DNA from 2 places in the Paenibacillus sp. D51F genome. Region 2 is predicted to be linked to the other one. Evidence: riboswitches for the same ligand, from Rfam matches in the RefSeq annotation. Region 2 holds a riboswitch; the other holds the start of a gene.
The links. A riboswitch is a leader RNA that binds a small molecule or an ion and turns the genes downstream of it on or off. The one in region 2 is predicted to bind FMN.
Positions count from the first base shown of each region.

Region 1 (10,593 bases), on a different contig from region 2:
CTCAACCCATACGATCCGTGTCATCTAAAGATCCTCCCCTCCGCCCGATTTCTCCTATGGCCTTCCTTCCCGGACAGCCGCTCCAGCGCAGCGGCTGCCCGCCGGATTCCCTCGGCAATCATGTCCTCTTCGGCCGCCGCGACGCTGATGCGCATCCACCCGGGACGCTCCCCGTACAGCTCCCCGGGACTGACGGCGACGCCTTGCTCCAGGCATCCCTGCAGCACTTCCAGTCCGGAGCGCGCCAGGCCATGCTTCAGCCAGATATAAAAGCCGCCGTCCGGAATCGGCGCGTGGATGGCCGCATGCGGAGCAAGGCTGGCCGCCGCGGCTTCCGCTGCCGCCTTTCTTCTGCGTTCGAGCGCGGCGCGCACGGCTTCCAGCCTGGCATCGAACCGGCCGCTGACCAGCAGCGCTGCTCCCAGACGTTCTCCCGGATGGCTGGTCGTAAGGCCCGAGGCATGGCGTGCGGCCCTCAGCGCCGCCATCATAGCCCTTGGCGCTGCGATCCAGCCTGTCCGCATGCCGGGAGTGGCGATCTTGGAGAACGTGCCGCAGGATATGACCCGCTCCCTGCCGCCGGGCAGCGAGCGCAGCGAAGGAAGCGCCGTCCAGCCCGGCTTGCCGAGCAAGGAGTAGGGATCGTCCTCGATGATCGGCAGCCTGAGCTCGGTGCAGATCGCGAGGAGCTGCAGCCGTCTCGCCATCGACAGCGTCGAACCGGTTGGATTCTGGAACGTCGGATTCGTGACGACAAGCCGGATCCGGTGGCGGCGGTGCAGCTCCGGGAGCGATTCCGGCATGAGGCCGTCCTTGTCGACCGGCAGCCGGACCATCGAGATGCCGGCTTCCGCGAATACGCCCATCGCGTACAAATAAGACGGGCCTTCGACCGCTACGGCGTCCCCCGGCTCCAGCATCGCCCTAGCGACAAGGCCGAGCGAATGCTTGACGCCGAATGTCAGGAGCAGCTCATCCGGCTTCGCTGCCAGCGAAGGACCGATCGACGGATGGGAGGCGAGTGCTTCTCTCAAGCCGCGATCACCCAGCGGATCATCCCTGTAGCTGAACGGCAGGCTCCAATCAATCTCTCCCGACAGCCGCTCCAGCAGCTCCAGCGGCATCAGGCTGCGATGCAGCTCTCCTTGGGTGAGGTCGATCACGCCTTCTCCCGGCGCCTCGTTGACGGCCTCCTGCAGCCGGCCGGAAGGATTGTATCTCCGGCGCAGATAGCGGATCCAATCCGGCTGCCGCTCCCCCTGCTCCCACATCGAGTCGCTGACGCTCGTCCCGCTGCCCGGGCGCGACTGGACGAGGCCGAGCGCCCTCAGCTCTCCATATGCCGCCTGGACCGTGCTGCGATTGACCGCCAGCCTGAGGGCAAGATCCCGTTCGGCCGGAAGCTTCGAGCCCGGAGGCAGCAGCCCGCTGCGAATCTGCTCCTCATAGTGCCGGCATATCTGGATATAGACGGCGTCTGAGCCGGTTGGATCCGGTTTCCAGAACATGGGCGTCCCCCCTTTTGTTTCATTATAGCGCCTCCATGAATTGGATGGGCAAAATTTCCTCCAATTGGCTGATGCGCCAAGCCAGCCGAACCGCTATGATGGCAACAAAACAGAGGGGGATCCGCCATGTTGTTCAAGGAACCGAAATTCGCCTGGCTGCTTCTGGCCGTCTTATGGTGCTTTACCTTCGCAGGCTCGCTGGGCCGCATCGTCATCGCCTTTTTCCAGCCGGAAATTACCGCCGACCTCGGCGTCGGGCGGGACTTTCTCGGCTTTTCGTGGTCGACCGCCATCGTGCTGACCGCCGTATGCGCGCCGCTCGGCGGCCTTCTCGCCGACCGCAAAGGCTATGCAGCGGCGATGGGAATCTCCGCCGCGATGAACGCCCTCGGCGCCGCCTCGGTGCTGTTCATTCCCGGCACGCTCGGATATTGGCTCGGGAACGGATTGCTTGCCGGATTGAGCGGGCTCGGAGCCACCTCGGCCTATATGCTCGTGCAGGACTGGTTCCGCCATCACCGAGCCAAAGCGCTCGCTCTGCTCGGCAGCGCCGGGTCGCTTGGCCTGGCCGTGCTGACGCCGCTGCTGACGCAAGGCCACAAGTACGAGTGGAGACAGCTCTATGTTGTGCTGCTCGTCGTCCACCTGCTGTTCCTGCCTTTGGCGGCGCTAGTCTTCCGGCGCCGGGCGGCAAGCCGGCATGGCGATACGGAGAACGTTCCTCTCCGCGAGAAAAAAGGGCTCTCCGCAGCTCCTGAAACGGCCCTTCCACCGGAGGACGGCCAAAAGCCGCATTCCGCAGCTCCGTCCGGAAGTTCCGGCGCCTCTTCAGCGGACTCACCCCGGAGCTGGCGGGAGAAATCCGCCGCGCTGCTGGACATGGCCCGAAACCGCGTATTCCTCGCCGTCTCCTTCTCTCTCCTTGCCTGCGGCTTCAGCATGGGCACCGTGGAAATGAACCTGGCCGCCATCCATCAGCACTCGCATGTGCCGACAGCGACAATCGCCGCTTCCCTCAGCCTGCTCGGCGTGCTCGAAGTTTGCGGCGGGCTCCTGTTCTCCTATTTCCTGGACCGCTCCTCCCGCTCGTCAGCGCTGGCTTTGCTGTTTGGAGTCCGCGTCCTCGCCTTTTCCTTGCTGCTTCCCCATCTGCAGCTGTCGCCTGTATTTTTCTCGCTGCTCTTCGGCGCAAGCTATGTTGGCGCCGTATCGGGCGGCATTCTGCTCGCGGAGGAGAGCGCCGGCGGACCGGGCGGCCTGCGCACCGGATTTCTGCTGCTCGTCCATCAGCTCGGAGGAGCGGCTGCCGCGCTCGGAGGAGGCATCCTTTACCGGCTTCAGCATTCGTACCAGACCGTCATTGCCGTCAATCTGGTTTTGAGCGCGCTCGCTTTCCTCTTCTTCCTCCTGCTCTCCCGGCATCTTGCTGCAAGACGCCGCCCATCGAGCGGCAGCTCATCGGAGCTTGAGGCTTCAGGCTGATGCCGATGCCAAGCGGAGCTTGAGGCTTCAGGCTGATGCCGATGCCAAGCGGATCCGCAGCCCGCTTCGCATGCGATTCCATGGACAGCAGACTGCGCAAATGTGACGGGCGGCGTGTACAATCCGGGAACGCATACGCCACGGGCATGCCGATCCGCGATAGCCAGGGATGGACATGTCTGTCCAGCGCCTCAAGCGGGAATGCAAAAAGGGCCGTCCCCCGATGGGGACAGCCCTTGGCCGGCTTCCGGATCAAGCGACGTCGAACGTGCTGCGCTTGATGATATGGAGATCGTCTCCGGAATAGATATGGATGTAGATGACGTATTTGCCCGGCTTATCGAACGTATGCGTGACCTCATACTGTCCCTGGGCCTTCTTCTTGGATGTGATCAAAATAGGGAGCTCCTGCTCCGTTTCTTCCCGGATGTCGAAGTCGATCTTCAGGTTCTCTTCCGTGACCAGTCCCTCGATGGCCGCTGTCAGCTGCAGCGGCGTTCCGGCCACGGCTGCCGGGTCGCTCGTAATCGCGACCTTGACCGCCGATTCGTCCTGATATGGCGCGTTGCCGGAAGATCCGCAGCCCGCCGCGACCAGAAGCACGAGAACCGCGATCGCCGCAAATGTCCATTTCTTCATGACCTGTATTCCCCTTTCCCTGTTGCGCTTGTCTCCTTATTATACCTGGGGAGATGCTCTGCTGCTCCTTGCAACCATGAACTTTTCTTGTCGAGTGCTGTCACCTTGTGATATAATTCACGCAACTGAATATGAACCTTCGGGGCAGGGTGCGATTCCCTACCGGCGGTGACGGCGCGAACGCGCGCCGAAGCCCGCGACTCCCGGAACTGCATATGCGGATCCGGGACTGACTTGGTGCGAGTCCAAGGCCGACGGTGACAGTCCGGATGAGAGAAGGTTTAATGCGCTTCGTGCCACGATCATGGCGAGGCGTATTATTTCGTGCCCCCGCCATTTGTCACTGGCGGGGGTTATGAGCTTCTACGAGGTTCAATTCAAAAACCCGCCACTGGAGGTTGTTGAATTGAAAGACACAGCTACGCTTGACCGTCCGCTCAGCGCGGACAAAAGCCTGTTCACCCGCAGCCGCGGCATCTGGTACGTCGTTCTCGGCGCGACACTCTGGGGAGTCGATCCCCTCTTCCGCATCCTGCTTCTGAAAACCTTCACGTCTCCGCAGATCGTTTTCCTGGAGCATCTTCTGCTCGCTCTCTATGCCGTACCGGTCCTTATCCATTACCGTCATCAGCTCACCGGCAAGCTCACCCTCGGCGTCGTCGGAGCCCTGTTCTTCGTTTCCTGGGGCGGCTCCGCCATCGCCACGGTGCTGTTCACGTCCGCGTTCACGATGGGCAACTTCAATGCCGTCCTGCTGCTGCAGAAGCTGCAGCCGCTGCTGGCCATCATTCTTGCCCGCTTCATGCTCAAGGAATCCTTCCCAGCCCGCTTTTCCTGGTATCTGCTCGTCGCACTCGCCGGAACGTACTTGCTTACATTCGGCTTCCATGCTCCGCAGCTCGGCCTGCATGATCTCGGCTCCCAGGCAGCCCTGTATTCGATCGCGGCCGCTTTCCTGTGGGGCGGATCGACCGTCATGGGCAAATACCTGCTGAAGAAGAAGCTCGGCTTCCCTATCGTCACTTCGCTCCGCTTCCTGCTCGCCATACCGCTGCTCGGCATTCTGCTGCTGGCCGCCGGAGATGCCTGGAAGCCGCTCGGCAGCTCGGGCACGGCTGCGATTCTCATCGTCAACCTGCTCTTCCAGGCTTTCATTCCCGGGCTGCTGAGCATGCTGCTTTATTATAAAGGGCTCTCCTCGACCAAGGCTTCCATCGCCACGCTGGCCGAGCTTGCCTTCCCTGCCGTCGGCGTCCTCATCAACTGGATCGTATTCGGATCCGTGCTCAAGGTTCATGAGCTGATCGGCTTCCTGCTCATCTGGGGCGTGCTCGTCATGCTCAGCCGCAGCACGGCCAGAGCTGCAGCGGAGCAGCCCGCCGCCTAATATCCGTCTTCGCCGCCGGACTGCTCACCATCCGGATCATGCCGATGCCGCTCAAGATCGATTGCCTCTTTATCCGCATCATGCCGATGCCGCTCGAGATCGATCGACTCTACATCCGCATCATGCCGATGCCGCTCGAGATCGATCGCTCCGCGCAAGCCTTCTTCGATGCCTTCCGCGGCCAGCAATGCCCTTTGAAGCTCGCCGGCATCTCCCGGCAGCGACACGGAGCCTGCCGCGTTGACGACGCGATGCCAGGGCAGCCCGTACTTCTCCCCCATGGAATGGAGGATGCGGACGACCTGGCGGGCGGCGCGCGGGCTTCCGGCCGCTGCCGCGACCGAGCCGTAGGTCATGACCTTGCCTTCCGGGATGGCGCCGACGACCCGGATCACTTTTTCCGTAAAAGGCTGCATATGTCTCTCCCCCATAAGTAGAACTAGAGCCCGCGCTGACCAGCAGCCGCGGGCTCTTGCCTGTTTATCCGTTTGCTTCCGAATCGGCGATATGTTCCATGCAGAACGTCTCCAGTTCGGCGAGCTCTTCATCCTCAAGGCCGAAGTCCAGCAGCCGGTCGCTGCCCCGCTCGCGGATCTCGTGGCGGATGATGGAGCCTCCCGCTCCTTCTTGCTTGTACACCGCGCGCACGTACAGGCCGCTCGGCGAATACAGCTCGTCCTCTTCGTCAACCTCGATCTGAAGCAGGTATTCATACCGCTGTCCGTCCAGAATGCCGAACGGATCCTTGATTTTCTCCACGCTGTATTCCGTAATTTCCATATCAATTCTCCTCCTGTAACGTTCCTTCGGGCAGCACCGACACGACGGCTTCCCGAACTTGACGGTCAAGCAGCTGCGAGGACAGGATGACGACTTCCCCGCTGTCACCGCGCGACCGGATCAGTCTCCCGACCCCTTGCCTCAGCCTCAGCTGCATGAACGGAACCTCGATTTCCTCGAAGGCGCTCTCCGCCGCTTGGCGCCGGGCGTTGAAGACCGGATCACGCGGCGGCCAAGGCAGATCCCAGACGACGACGAGCGACAGCGACGGACCCGGCACATCGAGTCCTTCCCATAGGGTATGGGCGCACAGGACGCTTTCCTCGTCTTGCTGGAAAGCCGTGATCAGGCTGCTTATTTCCGCCGTGCCTTCAAAGTGCATCCGGTATTCCTTCATCTCCGGCGCTCCGGCAGCCCAGTCGCGGAACGACTCCAGCTGCTTGCGGGACGGGAAGAGGAGGAGAGCCCTTCCTCCGCTGTGGCGGAGCGCCTCGACCGTGCGCCGCCTCTTGTCCTCCGCTGCCGCGGCAGGATCGAGATGGATCTCCATCTGGGAAGCATAATCGTACGGAGACGGAGTGCTGAAGCTCAAGTAATCCTCGATTCCGAGCGTATCGGCCGCATAATGGAAGGAGCCTCCAGCCGACAGCGTAGCCGAAGAGAAGATGATCGGCATCGATTTGGCGAATACCCGCTCCCGGAGCACTTCCTTGACCAGCCTCGGCATCATGACCAGCGTCAAGCCGTCAGGATCCGGCAGCAGCCAGGTGATGAGCCCTTCCGGCTTTTCGAACAGCGCCAGGGCCGTGCCGATCATATCGAGATGCTCTTCCACGATCGTCAGGTGATAACCGTCCAGGGTGAACAAGCCGCTCTCGAATACGAGCTGCTCCTCGATCTCTTCCAGCAAGGAGCGGAATGCGCGGATTTCCCGGAGCAGGCCCGGCGTCAGCTCGAACTCCAGACGTTCCGATCCTTCGACGGGACGGCTGGCCTGCTGCAGGCGCCGGAACAGCTCCTCGCTGCGAGTGATGGCGTCCTCGATCGCATACGCCAGCGTTTCGCGGATGTCGTTCTGCAGCAGACGGCTGATGATGGATTCAAATACCGAGTGCTGGAGCTTGTAGGTCAATGCGTTCTGGGCCGCCGTCTCCAGCAGATGGCCTTCATCGAATACGACCGAGCTATGCTCGGGCAGCAGCGGCAGCTGGCCTTCCCGCTTGCGCGCTTCGGCCGTCCACACATGCTCCATGTAAAAATCATGGGAGCAAATAATAAGATCGGGCGACTTCCGGTAATGGTCGCGCGACAGCGTCATGCCGCAGCGATGGCGCTGCGGGCAGACGAAGCAGTCCTGGAACACGTCCCAGCCGATCTTCGACCAGCTGGCGTCGTCGAGCCCGGCATAATCCTTGCGGCTGCCGTACGGATGGAAGGACTGCAGCGTGTCGGGCTTGCGCACGAATTCGGGAAGCGTCTCGTAGATCGCCTCGTAGCCTTCGTCTCCCCGCACGTCGTCGAGCTTGTTGAGGCACAGATACTGGCTTTGCGACTTCGCCATCCGGGCATCCACCTGCAGGTCCAGGTAAGCCGCCAGCTTGGCGATGTCTCCCTCCGCCTTCGTCAGCTGCTCGATCAGCGATTCGTCGGCGCAAGCGATGACAGCAGGCCGGCGGGTATACCGGGCATATGCGACGGCATAGAGCAGGTAGACGAGTGTTTTACCCGTGCCGACGCCGGCCTCGGCGAACAGCGTTTTCTTTTCCTTATAGGCCCGTTCCAGCTGGAAGGCCATGTAAATCTGCTCATCGCGGACTTCAAAGCCGGCTTCAGGCAGAATATCGTAGAAAACATCCGAGATCCAGTCGCTGGCTTGCTCGATGAAGGGACGGGTCGGATCAAATTCGAAAGGATATGGGGTCAAATGCGCTGCAGCCTCCGCTTGGTTCTAGATTTCTGCGGGGCAGCGTCATGCCCCGTCATGGACTCATGTATCTTCCGCCGCCGATGCCGAGATCGGCCAGCTTGCCGGAATCGGCTTGCAGCAAAAAGGAATTGCTGCCCTCGGCGGCATTCCATTCCATGCCCAGAACCATGCCTTCGCCGGTACGCGCGGCAAAGCGCAAGGAAAAGGATTCCGGGCTCATGCTGCCGCCATCATCCACGGTCCACGTAGAATTTTCATCATAATCCGCCGGGAAGTCCTTGTAAAGGGGTTTCGATTCCTCCGGTACGAGAACGAGGCTCGCCAGCATGCTTTTTTGATCCCGCACGAACTGGATCAGCAGCAGATCCACAGAATTTCCGTTCCTGTCGATCCGGCCGATCGTCCAAGCCTGGTCGACCTTGCGCTTCTTTTCTTGGGCAATGGCCTTCAACAGAGAGGCGTCCGGCTTGGCATCCTTCCTTTCCTCCACCGGGAAGAATGCATCTGGAGCGGCTTGGCCGCGAAGCATATAATAGGTGGCGTTCAGCTTTGCAGTCCCTTTTTCAACCTGGAACACATAACCCTTCATATGGACAAAGTTGGATGCCGTCTGCCTCCCGTTATCCTTCTCGTCTCCTTGCTGCACTCCCGCGTAAGACACCGGCAGCGTCCTGCCGCCTGCTCCCGCTGCGGTCTTGATCGAAGAGAGAGCCTGCGGATCGATCTCTCCCCGGATATCCGGCACGATCATCAGCTTCGTTCCCGTCTCGTCGGCAAAGCTGAAGTAGGGGGACAAGGATTTCTCTCCAAGAGCAGAGACTGCTGACGCGGAGCTCACGAGATCCGGCGACGGCGACGCGGACGGTTTTCCGGACGCAGCCGGCTTCGGCACGCTCTCTGACGGTGAATGCGATTCTGCCGGCTTCGGCACGCTCGCTGACGGTGACGGCGATTTTGCCGCATTTGGCGCGCTCGTTGACGGTGACAGCGATTCTGCCGCATTTGGCGCGTTCGTTGACGGTGAAGGCGATTCTGCCGCATTTGGAGCGCTCGTTGACGGAGAAGGCGATTCAGGCGTCATTGGCGCGCTCGCTTTTTGTGACGGCGATGCAGGCGGCTCCTGTCCGCCATTGCTCGGATCAGGCGAGGAGGATGGGATGGTCGCAGTTCCATCCATGTCCGTGCTTCCTCCTGACGAGCCGGCTTTGTTGTCTCCGCCGCTGCAGGCGGATAGAGACGCCGCGAGCATGATCGCAGCTGCGCAGAATGCAGCCTTGCTGAATGATGTCATTCATCCGCCCCCCATCCGTACGAGCCGATGGCGGCAATCTGCTGTGACTCCAGCACCGTCACTCCAGCGGGAGCGCTCTTCGCCGCCTCCAGCATGGCGGACGCAACCGTCGCCGCATGAACGGGCCGGTAGCGGGCCAGCTTGCCGACCATCAGCCCCGACAGCGGCTGCGCAAGCGCTGCTGCCCATTTCTCTCCCGGCCGCCGCTCCTGGCGCTCCCCGAGCAGCTGGGACGGCCTGAGCAGGATCAGACGCCGGAGGCTTAGCTTTTCCAGCTGCCGCTCCAGCTCGCCCTTGACCCGAAGATAGAAATACCGGGAGCCCGGCGAAGCGCCGATCGACGAAACGATCACAAGCGCGCCGGCTCCCTGCGAAGCCGCCATTTCGGCAAGCCGCAGCGGAAGCTCGTAATCCACCCGTCGAAACGCTTCCTGCGTACCCGCTTTCTTGATCGTCGTGCCCGTGGCGATGAACAGGTCGTAGCCTCCCGTAATGCCTTCGAGGCATTGCTCCGGCTGGCCGGATTCCATCGTCCTCTCCTCAAGCCTCGGATCCGACAGCCCCGTTGGACGGCGTCCGATCGCAATGACGTTGGCGTAGCGGCCTCCGGCAAGCAGCAGCTTGAGCAGCTCGCGGCCGACTAGGCCGGTTCCTCCTGCAACAACCGCAGTTTCTCCCATAATTCGATCTCCTTTCCAGCCCAATGATCTCCATCTATTTTTTCATTTCGCCGCTTAGAAAGCAATTTGCGCCTCTACTTGAAAACAGACGTGCAGGAGAATCAAAAGGGTTCGGATGCAGGCTCGCCGAGCAGCAAAAGGCTTGAAAACCAAGTTAGACGGGTTTTCCCGCTTGTTTGGCTGCTTCTGCCGCAGAAGCTCCGAGTTAGACGGTTATCCCCTCTTATTGGGCTGCTTCTGCCACAGTAGCTCCGAGTTAGACGGTTTTCCCAAGTAAGACGGTTTTTTCCGCTTATTTGGCTTCTTCTGCTCCAGAAGCTCTGAGTTAGACGATTTTTTCGGCTTATTTGGCTGCTTCTGCCTCAGAAGCTCCGAGTTAGACGGTTTTTTCCGCTTATTTGGCTGCTTCTAACCCAGTAGCTCTGAGTTAGACGGTTTTTTCAGCTTAATTCACTCCTTCTGCTACAGAGGCTCCGAGTTAGACGGTTTTTTCGGCTTATTTGCCCATTTCTACTGCAGAGGCTCCGAGTTAGACGTTTTTTTCTGCTTATTTCGCTGCTTCATCCTCAGATGCTCCGAGTAAGACGGTTTTATCCGCTTATTTGGCTTCTTCTGCCCCAGAAGCTCTGAATTAGACGATTTATTCGGCTTATTTGGCTGCTTCTGCCTCAGAAGCTCCGAGTTAGACGGTTTTTTCGGCTTATTCGCTGCTTCATCCACAGATGCTCCGAGTAAGACGGTTTTTCCGCTTATTTCTTGCTTTCGACTGCTTCTGCCGCATGAGCAGCGAGTAAGACGGTTTTCCCAGCTTTTTTCGCTGCTTCTGCCGCAGAAGCTCCAGACCGGTCAAGCTCGGTAGCTTCATGGCTACCTTCAATAAGCTCAAGCGAACGCAAAAA
Region 1 covers NZ_JBKFAO010000008.1:154,066-164,658, forward strand. Annotated here, with positions in the region: gene ACLBWT_RS16065 (response regulator transcription factor) at 1-24, opposite strand, end outside; gene ACLBWT_RS16070 (aminotransferase-like domain-containing protein) at 21-1,508, opposite strand; gene ACLBWT_RS16075 (MFS transporter) at 1,635-2,990, shown strand; gene ACLBWT_RS16080 (FixH family protein) at 3,243-3,629, opposite strand; FMN riboswitch at 3,761-3,914, shown strand; gene ACLBWT_RS16085 (DMT family transporter) at 4,036-5,016, shown strand; gene ACLBWT_RS16090 (MGMT family protein) at 5,013-5,432, opposite strand; gene ACLBWT_RS16095 (DUF6509 family protein) at 5,497-5,796, opposite strand; gene ACLBWT_RS16100 (ATP-dependent DNA helicase) at 5,798-7,720, opposite strand; gene ACLBWT_RS16105 (hypothetical protein) at 7,776-8,519, opposite strand; gene ACLBWT_RS16110 (hypothetical protein) at 8,627-8,974, shown strand; gene ACLBWT_RS16115 (NAD-dependent epimerase/dehydratase family protein) at 9,011-9,694, opposite strand.
Region 1: linked by a shared signal. The riboswitch ahead of ACLBWT_RS16085 (DMT family transporter) and the one ahead of ribD (bifunctional diaminohydroxyphosphoribosylaminopyrimidine deaminase/5-amino-6-(5-phosphoribosylamino)uracil reductase RibD) in region 2 are both predicted to bind FMN.

Region 2 (10,593 bases):
CAGCTCCGGGCTTGGAGTCATCCTCGGCCGCTACAAGCTGCTGAAGAGCCGGGGAGGCAAAATGGTCATCTGCGACGTCAGTCCGGGAGTGTACAGGCTGTTCGAGCTGTCAGGCCTGTTCAAGATCATGCCGATTCACGACAATGAGCGCGACGCGCTCTCAAGCCTGGAGGTTGCCCTATGAACGCATCCCGGTCCAATGCCATGCAGCTCAGCTTCAGCGCCCGTTCCGAGAACGAAGCCTTCGCGCGAGTCAGCGTGGCGGCATTCGTCTCCCAGCTTGATCCGACGATGGAGGAGCTCAACGACCTCAAGACGGTCATTTCCGAGGCGGTAACCAACTGCATCATCCATGCCTATGACTGCGACGAATCCAAGATGGTCAGAATCGAAGCCTCCATCGAAGGCGATTCCGTGACCATCATCATTTCCGATGAAGGAAGCGGGATCGAGGATCTGGAGCTGGCGCAGCAGCCGCTGTATACATCCAAGCCTGAATTGGAGCGTTCAGGCATGGGCTTCACGATCATGGAAAATTTCATGGACAGCTTTGAGGTTACCAGCGAGCCCGGTCGCGGTACCCAGATCGCCATGACCAAGCGAATCGAATCCAAAAAGGCGCTCTACAATTAGAACGCATAGGGGCTGAATCATGGATGCCGAGTTGAAGAAAAACGCGGGTCCTTACCTGGACGATTCGGAAGTCAAGCGGCTCATCGCTCTGAGCCAATCCGGAGATTCCCTTGCCAGGGATACGCTGGCCCGCTGCAATATCCGTCTGGTCTGGTCGGTCGTCCAGCGCTTCATCAACCGCGGCTACGAGCCGGAGGACCTGTTCCAGATCGGCTGCATCGGATTGCTCAAATCCGTCGACAAGTTCGATCTCAGCTATGACGTCAAATTTTCCACTTATGCCGTTCCGATGATCATCGGCGAAATCCAGCGCTTCCTGCGGGATGACGGCACGCTCAAAGTAAGCCGCTCCCTCAAGGAAACGGCCAACAAAGTGCGCAAGGCGAAGGACGAGCTGTCCAAGACGCTCGGCAGGCTGCCGACCATCTCCGAGGTGGCCGGATTTCTCGGCATTACGCCGGAGGACGTCGTCTTCGCCCAGGAAGCCAATAAACCTCCGACATCGATCCACGAGACGGTATTCGAGAATGACGGAGATCCGATCACGCTCATGGATCAGATCGCCGACGAGTCCGGGGAGCGATGGTTCGACCGGCTGGCACTCAACGAAGCGATCGGCGGGCTGACCGAGCGGGAGCGCCTGATCGTGTACCTGCGTTATTACCGGGATCAGACCCAGTCCGAGGTGGCCGGCAGGCTCGGCATCTCCCAGGTGCAGGTATCGAGGCTCGAGAAGAAAATATTGCAATCGATCAAGGACCAGATCGCCCAATAGGGCGGCCTGGCCTTTTTTTGCTGTTGGTGCCTGCCGGATGAGAACGGGGCGATTTGTCCCGGGACGAGTAACCTTAATCATCCTGTCCCATACTATCCATGCACAGGCAAATGCGGAAGGAGGCGGGAGAATGAAGGGCAAGCCGGCTGATCCGACGGAGACGAAGGTCTACCTTCGGATGAAAAAAAGAATAACGGTTCCGCCTGGAAGCACAGTCCGCCTCGGAGCGGTCGCGCGGCTGCTCGCCGAGCCGCCGCTGCTGGAGCGGCTGCAGCAGCTGCCGCTCTACACCCACCGCAAGGAAGACGGCAACCGGGTCGTCATCGACGTGCTGCAGATCATCAAGACGCTGCGGGAGAAAGCGCCGGCCACGATGGTGGAGACATACGGCGATCCCCAGGTGCTGATCATGGTCGAGGAGAACGGGGCATCCGCAACGCCGCGCGCCGCCGTTCTGGTCGCCGCCTGGCTGCTGCTTTTTTTCGGAGCGGGTCTGGCCATCATGAACTTCCATACGGATGTCAGCATGAAAGAGGTCCATCAACGGCTCGCCTTCCTGCTTACCGGCAAGGAGACGCTCCATCCGCTCTGGTTCCAGATTCCGTATTCGTTCGGAGTCGGACTGGGAATGATCATTTTCTTCAATCGTATTTTCCGCAGGCGGTTCAACGAGGAGCCTAATCCGCTGGAGCTGGAAATGTACACCTATCAGGAAAATATCAACGCCTACGTCATTGCCGATGAGATGCGGAAGAAAGCGGGGAGAGTGGAGGAGAAAAGCGATGGCTGACCTGTTCGCGGGAATATTCATGGGCGTGCTTGGCTTGGCGGGGGGCATCGCGGTCGGGAGCGGCATGGTGGCGCTGCTGATTGTCTTCGATCTGATTCCGAGGCTGGCTCAGCTTGCCCGGGCGTTCAGCAAAGCCGCCGTGTTCGAGTCGGCTGTCGTCGGAGGTTCGGTGTTCTGGACCTGGGCGGATTTCTTCGATTGGCGGATTCGCCTGCCGGTTGTCCTCGCCCTTCCATTGCCGGGACTGTTATGCGGAATCTTCATCGGCATGCTGGCCGCCGCCTTGACGGAAGTGATGAATGTGCTTCCGATTCTGGCCAAGCGGCTGCGGCTGACCGCATTCATGGGAGCGCTGGTCATGGCGATGGTGATCGGCAAGACAGCGGGTTCTTTGTTCGACTGGCTCGTTTATCAGTGGTAGCTTGCCCGTGCAAGCAGCTGGCCTATATGGAAGGCGTGCATTTCCTTCCTTCTGAACGATCAACATCATGACACGGCGGTGATTGCATTATGACGAAATGGCAGCGAGTGAAGCGGATCGGCGAAGAGAAAGGAAAGCCGGCGGAGAGCTGCGAGGAGAAAAGGGATTTCTCCATCGACGAGGACTGGATGGAAGCTTTCCTGCTGGAGAGCTCGGGAGATCTCGGAGAGCGGAGCGAGGCTGCGGAGGAGGACCTGGCTGGCGCGCTCGTCGCCGAAGCGCCGGATCGAGCCGAATCGTCCAAGTCTTCGGCGGATCGTCCGGCAAGCAGGCGCGAAGCCGAATCCGCAGACGAGGATTGGGCCAGCCTGCTGGCCGAGGAGGACAAATCCTTGCCGGCGAGACAAGCCGATCCGTATGAAGGAAACAGCAGCAAGCCGCTCGATCATGGAAAGCCGGCTGCCTTCGATGGCCATGGACGGAAAGAGCTGGCCTCTGTAGAGGCGCATGAGGAAACGGAGTCTCCTTTTGCCGGCCCGGATGCCGGAAGCGCGCCGGATGCCAAGGGCAAGACGGAGCGGGGCAGGCCGGATGCTGTCGAATCCGCCGATGATAGGTCCAGTGAAGGCAGAAAAGATAGATCGGGCCAAGGCAGGACTGGCAAAGGTGATTCCGAGCAAGCGGATTCTGGAAAAGGGAATTCGGAGAAGGGCCAGTCCGGCAAGGGCAAGCAAGCCGGGAAAAATTCCGCGCCTGGAACGAACGGAGATGCGCTGGAGCCGATTCCGGACGATATCGAGGAGTTCGTCGAGCGCCTGAAGGAGGAGGCCGGCTATAAGACGAGCTTCGACGTCATTGTCCGGCAGATGACTTTAGGCGGCAAAAAGACGGCTTTCTTCATGCTCAACGGACTTTCAAGCGGGCAGCTCATGACCGAGATCATCGAACGGCTGACCTTCCTGCAAGCGGACGCGGTTACGTCGCATGCGCTGGAGTCGTTCATGACGCTCTATGTTCCGGCCGTACAGGTCGAGCAGGAGAAGGACTGGAACATGATGATGACCGGCGTGCTGAGCGGCTCCACGGGCATGTACATCGACGGGGAATCGACGATGCTCATTCTCGATACGAAGATGTTCCCGATGCGCGGTCCGGAGGAGCCTTCGCTGGAGCGCGTCGTCCGCGGCTCGCGCGACGGGTTCGTCGAGACGATGCTGATGAACGTGTCGCTCGTGCGCCGCAGGCTGCGGGATCCGATGCTGCGCCTGGAAAGTATCCGGGTCGGAGAGCGGACAAGGAGCGACGTCTGTGTCGCTTATATCGACGACATCGCGGACAAGGAGCTCGTCGAGTCGATCCGCGATAAAATTACGGCCGTCAAGCTGGACGGCATTCCGCTCGCGGACAAGCAGCTGGAAGAAGCGACAGTCAAGCGCGGATGGAACCCGTACCCGCTTGTCCGGTATTCGGAGCGTCCGGATGTGGTCGCCGCGCATTTGCTGGAAGGCAACGTCGCCGTATTCGTCGACACCTCTCCGAGCGTCATGATCCTGCCGACGACGTTTTTCGATCTGGTCCAGCATGCGGAAGAGAACAGGCAGACGCCGTTCATCGGAACATATTTGAGATGGCTCCGTTTTTTCGGCATCATGGCTTCGTTGTTTCTCGTTCCGATCTGGCTGCTGTTCGCCATGAATCCGCATCTGCTCCCGCCTTCGCTGGCTTTCATCGGGCCGGATAAGCACAGCAAGCTGCCGCTGTTCGTCCAGTTCCTGCTGGCGGAAGCGGGCATCGACCTCATGCGGATGGCCGCACTCCATACGCCTACGCCGCTGGCGATGGCGATCTCGCTCGTGTCCGCGATACTGGTCGGGGATATCGCCGTCAAGAGCGGCCTTTTCATCAACGAAGTCATTCTGTACGTGGCCGTCGCCGCCATCGGCATGTACGCCACTCCGAGCTACGAGCTCAGCCTTGCCAACAAGATCGTGCGGCTGCTGCTGATCTGTCTGGTGGCGGCCTTCCATATTCCCGGGCTTGTGCTGGGATGGACCGCGGTGTTCGTTCTGCTCGTCATGCAGCGTTCGTTCAACCGGCCCTACATGTGGCCTTTCATCCCGTTCGATCCGCAAGGGATGATCAACATCATTTTGAGGTTGCCGGTCATGAAAAACAAAAAGCGTCCGAACCTGCTTCGTCCGCAGCAGCGGGACAAGATGCCCGATGCCGAGGGAAGCTGAAGCGGCAGACTTCGGCGTCCCGGTCGAAGATGCAACAAATGCAAATGAAAGGACACAAAATCCATTTCTCCTCCAAACAGGGGTCGTTTATACTTGGATCACAATGATAAACGATTCCCTCCGGCGGAGGGCGGAAAGAAGGTGCTCTTTTCATGTATTTGCACGGAACAGCCCAAGTCAATGAACAGGGCCGCCTGGAAATCGGCGGCTGCGATACGAAGGATCTGGCGGAACAGTACGGCACTCCGCTTTATATTGTCGATGAGGCTCTTGTGCGTCAGCGTGCAAGGGAATATGTCGACGCATTCAAGGCTTCCGGATTCAAGTTCCAGGTTGCTTACGCAAGCAAGGCGTTCAGCACCGTGGCGATGTGCGCGATCGCCGAGCAGGAAGGGATGTCTCTCGACGTCGTATCCGACGGAGAGCTGCACACAGCTCTGCAAGCCGGTTTCCCGGCAGAACGCATCCACTTCCACGGCAACAACAAGACGCCTTTCGAGATCGAGATGGCCATCGACGCCGGCATCGGCTGCTTCGTGGTGGACAACTTCACGGAGCTTGAGCTGCTGAACGCGATCGCCGGGTCCAAAAACCGCAAAGTCAACATTCTGCTGCGGATCACACCGGGTGTAGAAGCGCATACCCATGACTATATTTCCACGGGACAGCAGGATTCGAAGTTCGGCTTCGATCTTGCGGCCGGTGCCGCTTATCGTGCCGTAGAGGAAGCGTCCAAGCTCGATAATCTCGTGCTTCTGGGCATCCACTCCCATATCGGCTCCCAAATCTTCGAAGTGGAAGGATTCCGCATGGCCGCTGCCAAAGCGGCTGAATTCTCTGTCGAAGTCCGAGACAAGCTGGGCCATATCTTCCGCGTCATCAACCTCGGCGGCGGCTTCGGCATCCGCTACACGGAAGAGGATGCCCCGCTTCCGGCCGGAACCTATATCGCCGCGATCACCGATGCGATCCGCTCCAACTTCTCCGCAGCCGACTATCCGCTGCCCGAGATCTGGATCGAGCCGGGCCGCAGCATTGTGGGAGATGCCGGTACGACGCTGTATACCGTCGGCACGTTCAAGGAAATTCCCGGCGTGCGCAAGTACGTCGCCGTCGACGGCGGCATGACCGACAATCCGCGCCCTGCGCTGTATGAATCCAAGTACGACGCCGTGCTTGCGAACCGCGCTTCCGAGCCAGCGAGCGAGACGGTTTCCGTAGCGGGCAAATGCTGCGAGAGCGGCGATATGCTCATCTGGGACCTCGAGCTGCCGAAGGCGGAAAGCGGCGATCTGCTGGCTGTATTCTGCACCGGCGCCTACAACTACGCGATGGCGAGCAACTACAACCGCATCCGCCGGCCGGCCGTCGTCCTCGTCAAGGATGGCCAGTCCGACCTCGCCGTGCAGCGCGAATCTCTGGAAGATATATCCAGAAACGACCTTCTGCCGGAGCGCCTGCGCAAGGCTGGCGTCCAATCTTAGTCGTAAAAGCAAAGCCCTTCGGAGAAACCCGCGTTAATCAACGTCGGGCTTCTCTTTTTTTAATTCCGTTTGCCTATTTCTCCGAGGCTCTTCGGCAGTGAGTGAATTAGACGGATTTTTCGCCTAATTCCTTGAAATTAGGGTAAATAGGAGCGAATAAGAAGGGTTTTCCGCCTTATTCCTTGAGATTAAGGTAAATAGGAGCGAATAAGACGGGTTTTCCGCCTTATTTCTTAAGTTTAAAGTAAATAGGAGCGAATAAGACGGGTTTTCCGCCTTATTCCTTGAGTTTAAGGTAAAAAGGAGCGAATAAGACGGGTTTTCCGCCTTATTTCCTCGAGTTTAGGGTAAAGAGATGGGAATTAGACGAATTATTCGTCTAATTTCAAAAATTTGGAATGAACACCGTGTTTGACGAACTTATCCAACGTATTGATGGACGGACAACAAAGGTATCTCTCTGCTCCTGTGCAAACGGAGCTGTCCTCTGTTTGGACAGCTGCCGTTTTGCTTTTCGAGAATAGAACCCGCGCGAGAACCGCGGTTTCTCTCTGCTCCTGCGCAAACGGGGCTGTCCTCTGTTTGGACAGCGGCCGTTTTGCTTTTCGAGAATAGAACCCGCGCGAGAACCGCGGTTTCTCTCTACTCCTGTGCAAACGGAGCTGTCCTCTGTTTGGGCAGCTGCCGTTTTGCTTTTCGAGAATAGAACCCGCGCGAGAACCGCGGTTTCTCTCTACTCCTGTGCAAACGGAGCTGTCCTCTGTTTGGACAGCTGCCGTTTTGCTTTTCGAGAATAGAACCCGCACGAGAACCGCGGTTTCTCTCTACTCCTGCGCAAACGGGGCTGTCCTCTGTTTGGACAGCTGCCGTTTTGCTTGGAATGCTGCCTTAGTGTATGATAGAATCCGTACATACCGTTAGAGGACAAGGAGTGACTATCATGGCAAAACAAGCAAAAATCACGCTGGAAAACGGCGGAGAAGTGGTTCTGGACCTGTTCGAAAAGGACGCCCCGAACACGGTCGCCAATTTTGAAAAGCTCGCGAACGAGGGCTTCTACAACGGACTGAGCTTCCACCGCGTCATTCCGGGATTCGTCGCTCAAGGCGGCTGCCCGAACGGCACCGGCACCGGCGGCCCTGGCTATACGATCAACTGCGAGATCAACCCGAACAAGCATGAGCGCGGCTCCCTCGCGATGGCGCATGCGGGACGCAATACGGGCGGCAGCCAGTTCTACATCTGCTATCAGCCGCAGCCGCATCTGGACGGACAGCATACGGTCTTCGGCAAAGTTGCCAAGGGCATGGAGTATGTCGATGCGTTCAACAACGGCGCGAAAATGGCCAAAGTAGAAGTTTCCGAGGCTTAAGGAAGGCTTTGCCCGAATAGTCCGGCGGAGGGACAGCCCTCTGCCGGCTTATTTCTTTTCTCCCTTGTCCGCAGCCGCGAAGCCGGAACGGCTCCAATTCCAAGCCGCCGACTTGCAATTTGGATGGAGGCAAGGTAAGATGCAGGAAGAACAGTTATCATTCTGGATACAGTTTCTTGCCGGCATGATCGTTCGACAGGTTTGAACCAAATACAGCGGTTTCCTTCGGGGTCGGGTGAAAGTCCCAACCGGCGGTGATCCGCCTGCGAGCGCCAGAGCAAATGCTCCGCCTCGGCAGCGCGGCAAGTCCGTGACCCGATTGCCATTTCCCGCAAGCTCTCGAGAGCCTGCGGCGCAAGGCAAGCGGTGGACCTGGTGAGATTCCAGGACCGACAGTACAGTCTGGATGGGAGAAGGAGCCGCTTTTGATGCTCGCCATGCCTTGTTCCAAGGCGTCTATTTTGGCATCCATCAGCGAAGGCCATCCCTCCGGATGGAGGATGTTTGGCATATTCGCGAAATGTTTTGCCATAGACACCTGCTGGTACGAAGCATGCATGCGGGAATAGCGACGGGTGTCCGTCTGCTTTCCCCTACCCTGGCAAGGAACTGTACTTTCCTTGCCGGCGTGATCATCCTAAGCGGACTCGATTGTCATCCACACCCCCGAAGGTTTAGCGTCGGGGGTGTTTTTGCGTTATGGAACGGATGGACGACGGATTTTATATGGATCTGGCCCTGGAGATGGCTGCCAAGACGTCGGGGCAGACCTCGGTCAATCCGGTCGTCGGCTGCGTCGTCGTCAACAACGGCCGCATCGTCGGCATCGGAGCGCATCTGAAACGGGGAGAAGGCCATGCCGAGGTGCATGCGCTCAATATGGCCGGCGAAGAAGCGGAAGGCTCGACCGTCTATGTGACGCTAGAGCCATGCAGCCACTTCGGCCGGACGCCGCCGTGCTGCGACCGGATCATTGCCGCCCGCGCGGCCAAGGTCGTGATTGCGGCGATCGACCCGAATCCCGCTGTCGCGGGAAGCGGAGCCGGCAAGCTTCGCGAGGCCGGCATCGAGGTCGTCACCGGAGTCCGCGAAGCGGAATCCAGACGTCTGAATGAAGCGTTCAACAAATTCATAACGACCGGGCTTCCGTTCGTCACGCTCAAGACGGCCTCGACGCTGGACGGCAAGATCGCAGCGAAAAGCGGCGACAGCCGTTGGATTACCGGACCGGAATCACGCGAGGCGGTCCATGCGCTGAGACATCGCCATCAAGGCATCATGGTCGGGATCGGGACCGTGCTGGCCGACGACCCTTCGCTCAGCGCAAGGCTTTCCGTGCCGGCGCTCCAGCCGGTCCGGATCGTTGTCGATTCAACGCTGCGGCTCCCGCCGAAGGCCAAGCTTATGGATGGCGCAGCCCCGGTCATCGTGCTGGCGTCCGGCGCTGCCGACCCGGCGAAGCGGGCAGCTCTGGAAGCCGCCGGCGCCGAGGTGATCCTTTGCGGCCATGGCCGAACGGTCGACTTGAAGCAGGGAATGAAGCAGCTCGGCGAGAGAGAAATCGGCTCGATCCTCCTCGAAGGAGGGGGCAGGCTGAACGGGGGCATGCTGGATAACAGGCTCGTCGACAGGATCAGGCTGTTTTTCGCTCCGAAAATCATCGGCGGGGGAGCCGCTTCGCCGGGAAGCTTTGATTTCGGCGGGTTTCTGCGGATGGAAGAGGCGATAACCCTCGTGGATACGGAGATGGAGCGGTTCGGAGACGACTGGTGCTTGTCCGGAGTTCCGCTTTACGGAGATAAGGAGGCTGAGCCATGTTCACCGGCTTGATCGAAGAAATAGGCACCCTGCAGCGGGTGTCCCAGAGGGGCGAGGCTCTCTTGCTGACTATTGGAGCTTCCAAGGTTTTGGAAGGGGTCGGCCTCGGGGACAGCATTTCCGTCAATGGAGTGTGCCTGACGGTTACTTCCTGGGACAAACGAAGCTTCAATGTCGACGTCATGCCGGAAACCTACCGTCATACGAATCTGAAGGACCTCCCGGCCGGAAGCCCCGTCAATCTGGAACGGGCGATGGCGGCAGGGGGGAGGTTCGGAGGGCATATCGTTCAAGGGCATGTGGACGGCACCGGAATGATCATGCAGCGCAGGGTCGACGCCAACGCGGTCGTGTTCCGGATCAAGCCTCATGATGACGCGCTTATGCGATATGTCATTCCCCAGGGATCCATTACAGTCGACGGAATCAGCCTCACGGTAACCGGTACGGAAGGCGGCGGACTCGACATATCGATCATCCCCCACACGTTGGCCCAGACGGTGCTTCAGCATAAAAAAGCCGGAGACACCGTCAATCTGGAATGCGACATTGTCGGGAAATACGTGGATCACCTGCTTCATTACGGCAGCCGATCCGTATCCTCGCCTTCCGCTTCCCAGCCCTCTGGCGGTCTAAGCGCCGCCTTCCTTGCCGATAATGGATTTATTTGAGAAGCCTGAAGGGAGAGGACAGAAGTGGAACACTTTGACCATCAAGAAGGACCGACACCGTTCGATACCGTCGAGGAAGCGATCCAGGAGCTGCTTGCAGGCAAGCCCGTCATCGTCGTCGACGACGATGACCGCGAGAACGAAGGAGATCTGATCGCGCTGGCCGACAAGCTGTCTCCGGCCGTCGTCAATTTCATGATTACGGAAGCCCGCGGACTCGTCTGCGTGCCGATTACGGCGGAGAGAGCCGAGGAACTGGAGCTGCCTCCGATGGTGTCGCAAAATACGGACTATCACGGAACGGCGTTCACGGTATCCGTCGACCATATCTCCACGACGACCGGCATATCCGCCCATGAGCGTGCGGAGACGATCAAGGCGCTGGTCGA
Region 2 covers NZ_JBKFAO010000002.1:136,392-146,984, reverse strand. Annotated here, with positions in the region: gene spoIIAA (anti-sigma F factor antagonist) at 1-184, shown strand, start outside; gene spoIIAB (anti-sigma F factor) at 181-633, shown strand; gene sigF (RNA polymerase sporulation sigma factor SigF) at 653-1,408, shown strand; gene ACLBWT_RS04210 (stage V sporulation protein AA) at 1,539-2,198, shown strand; gene ACLBWT_RS04205 (stage V sporulation protein AB) at 2,191-2,619, shown strand; gene ACLBWT_RS04200 (spore germination protein) at 3,108-4,859, shown strand; gene lysA (diaminopimelate decarboxylase) at 5,012-6,343, shown strand; gene ACLBWT_RS04190 (peptidylprolyl isomerase) at 7,284-7,715, shown strand; FMN riboswitch at 7,933-8,137, shown strand; gene ribD (bifunctional diaminohydroxyphosphoribosylaminopyrimidine deaminase/5-amino-6-(5-phosphoribosylamino)uracil reductase RibD) at 8,415-9,545, shown strand; gene ACLBWT_RS04180 (riboflavin synthase) at 9,530-10,204, shown strand; gene ACLBWT_RS04175 (bifunctional 3,4-dihydroxy-2-butanone-4-phosphate synthase/GTP cyclohydrolase II) at 10,229-10,593, shown strand, end outside.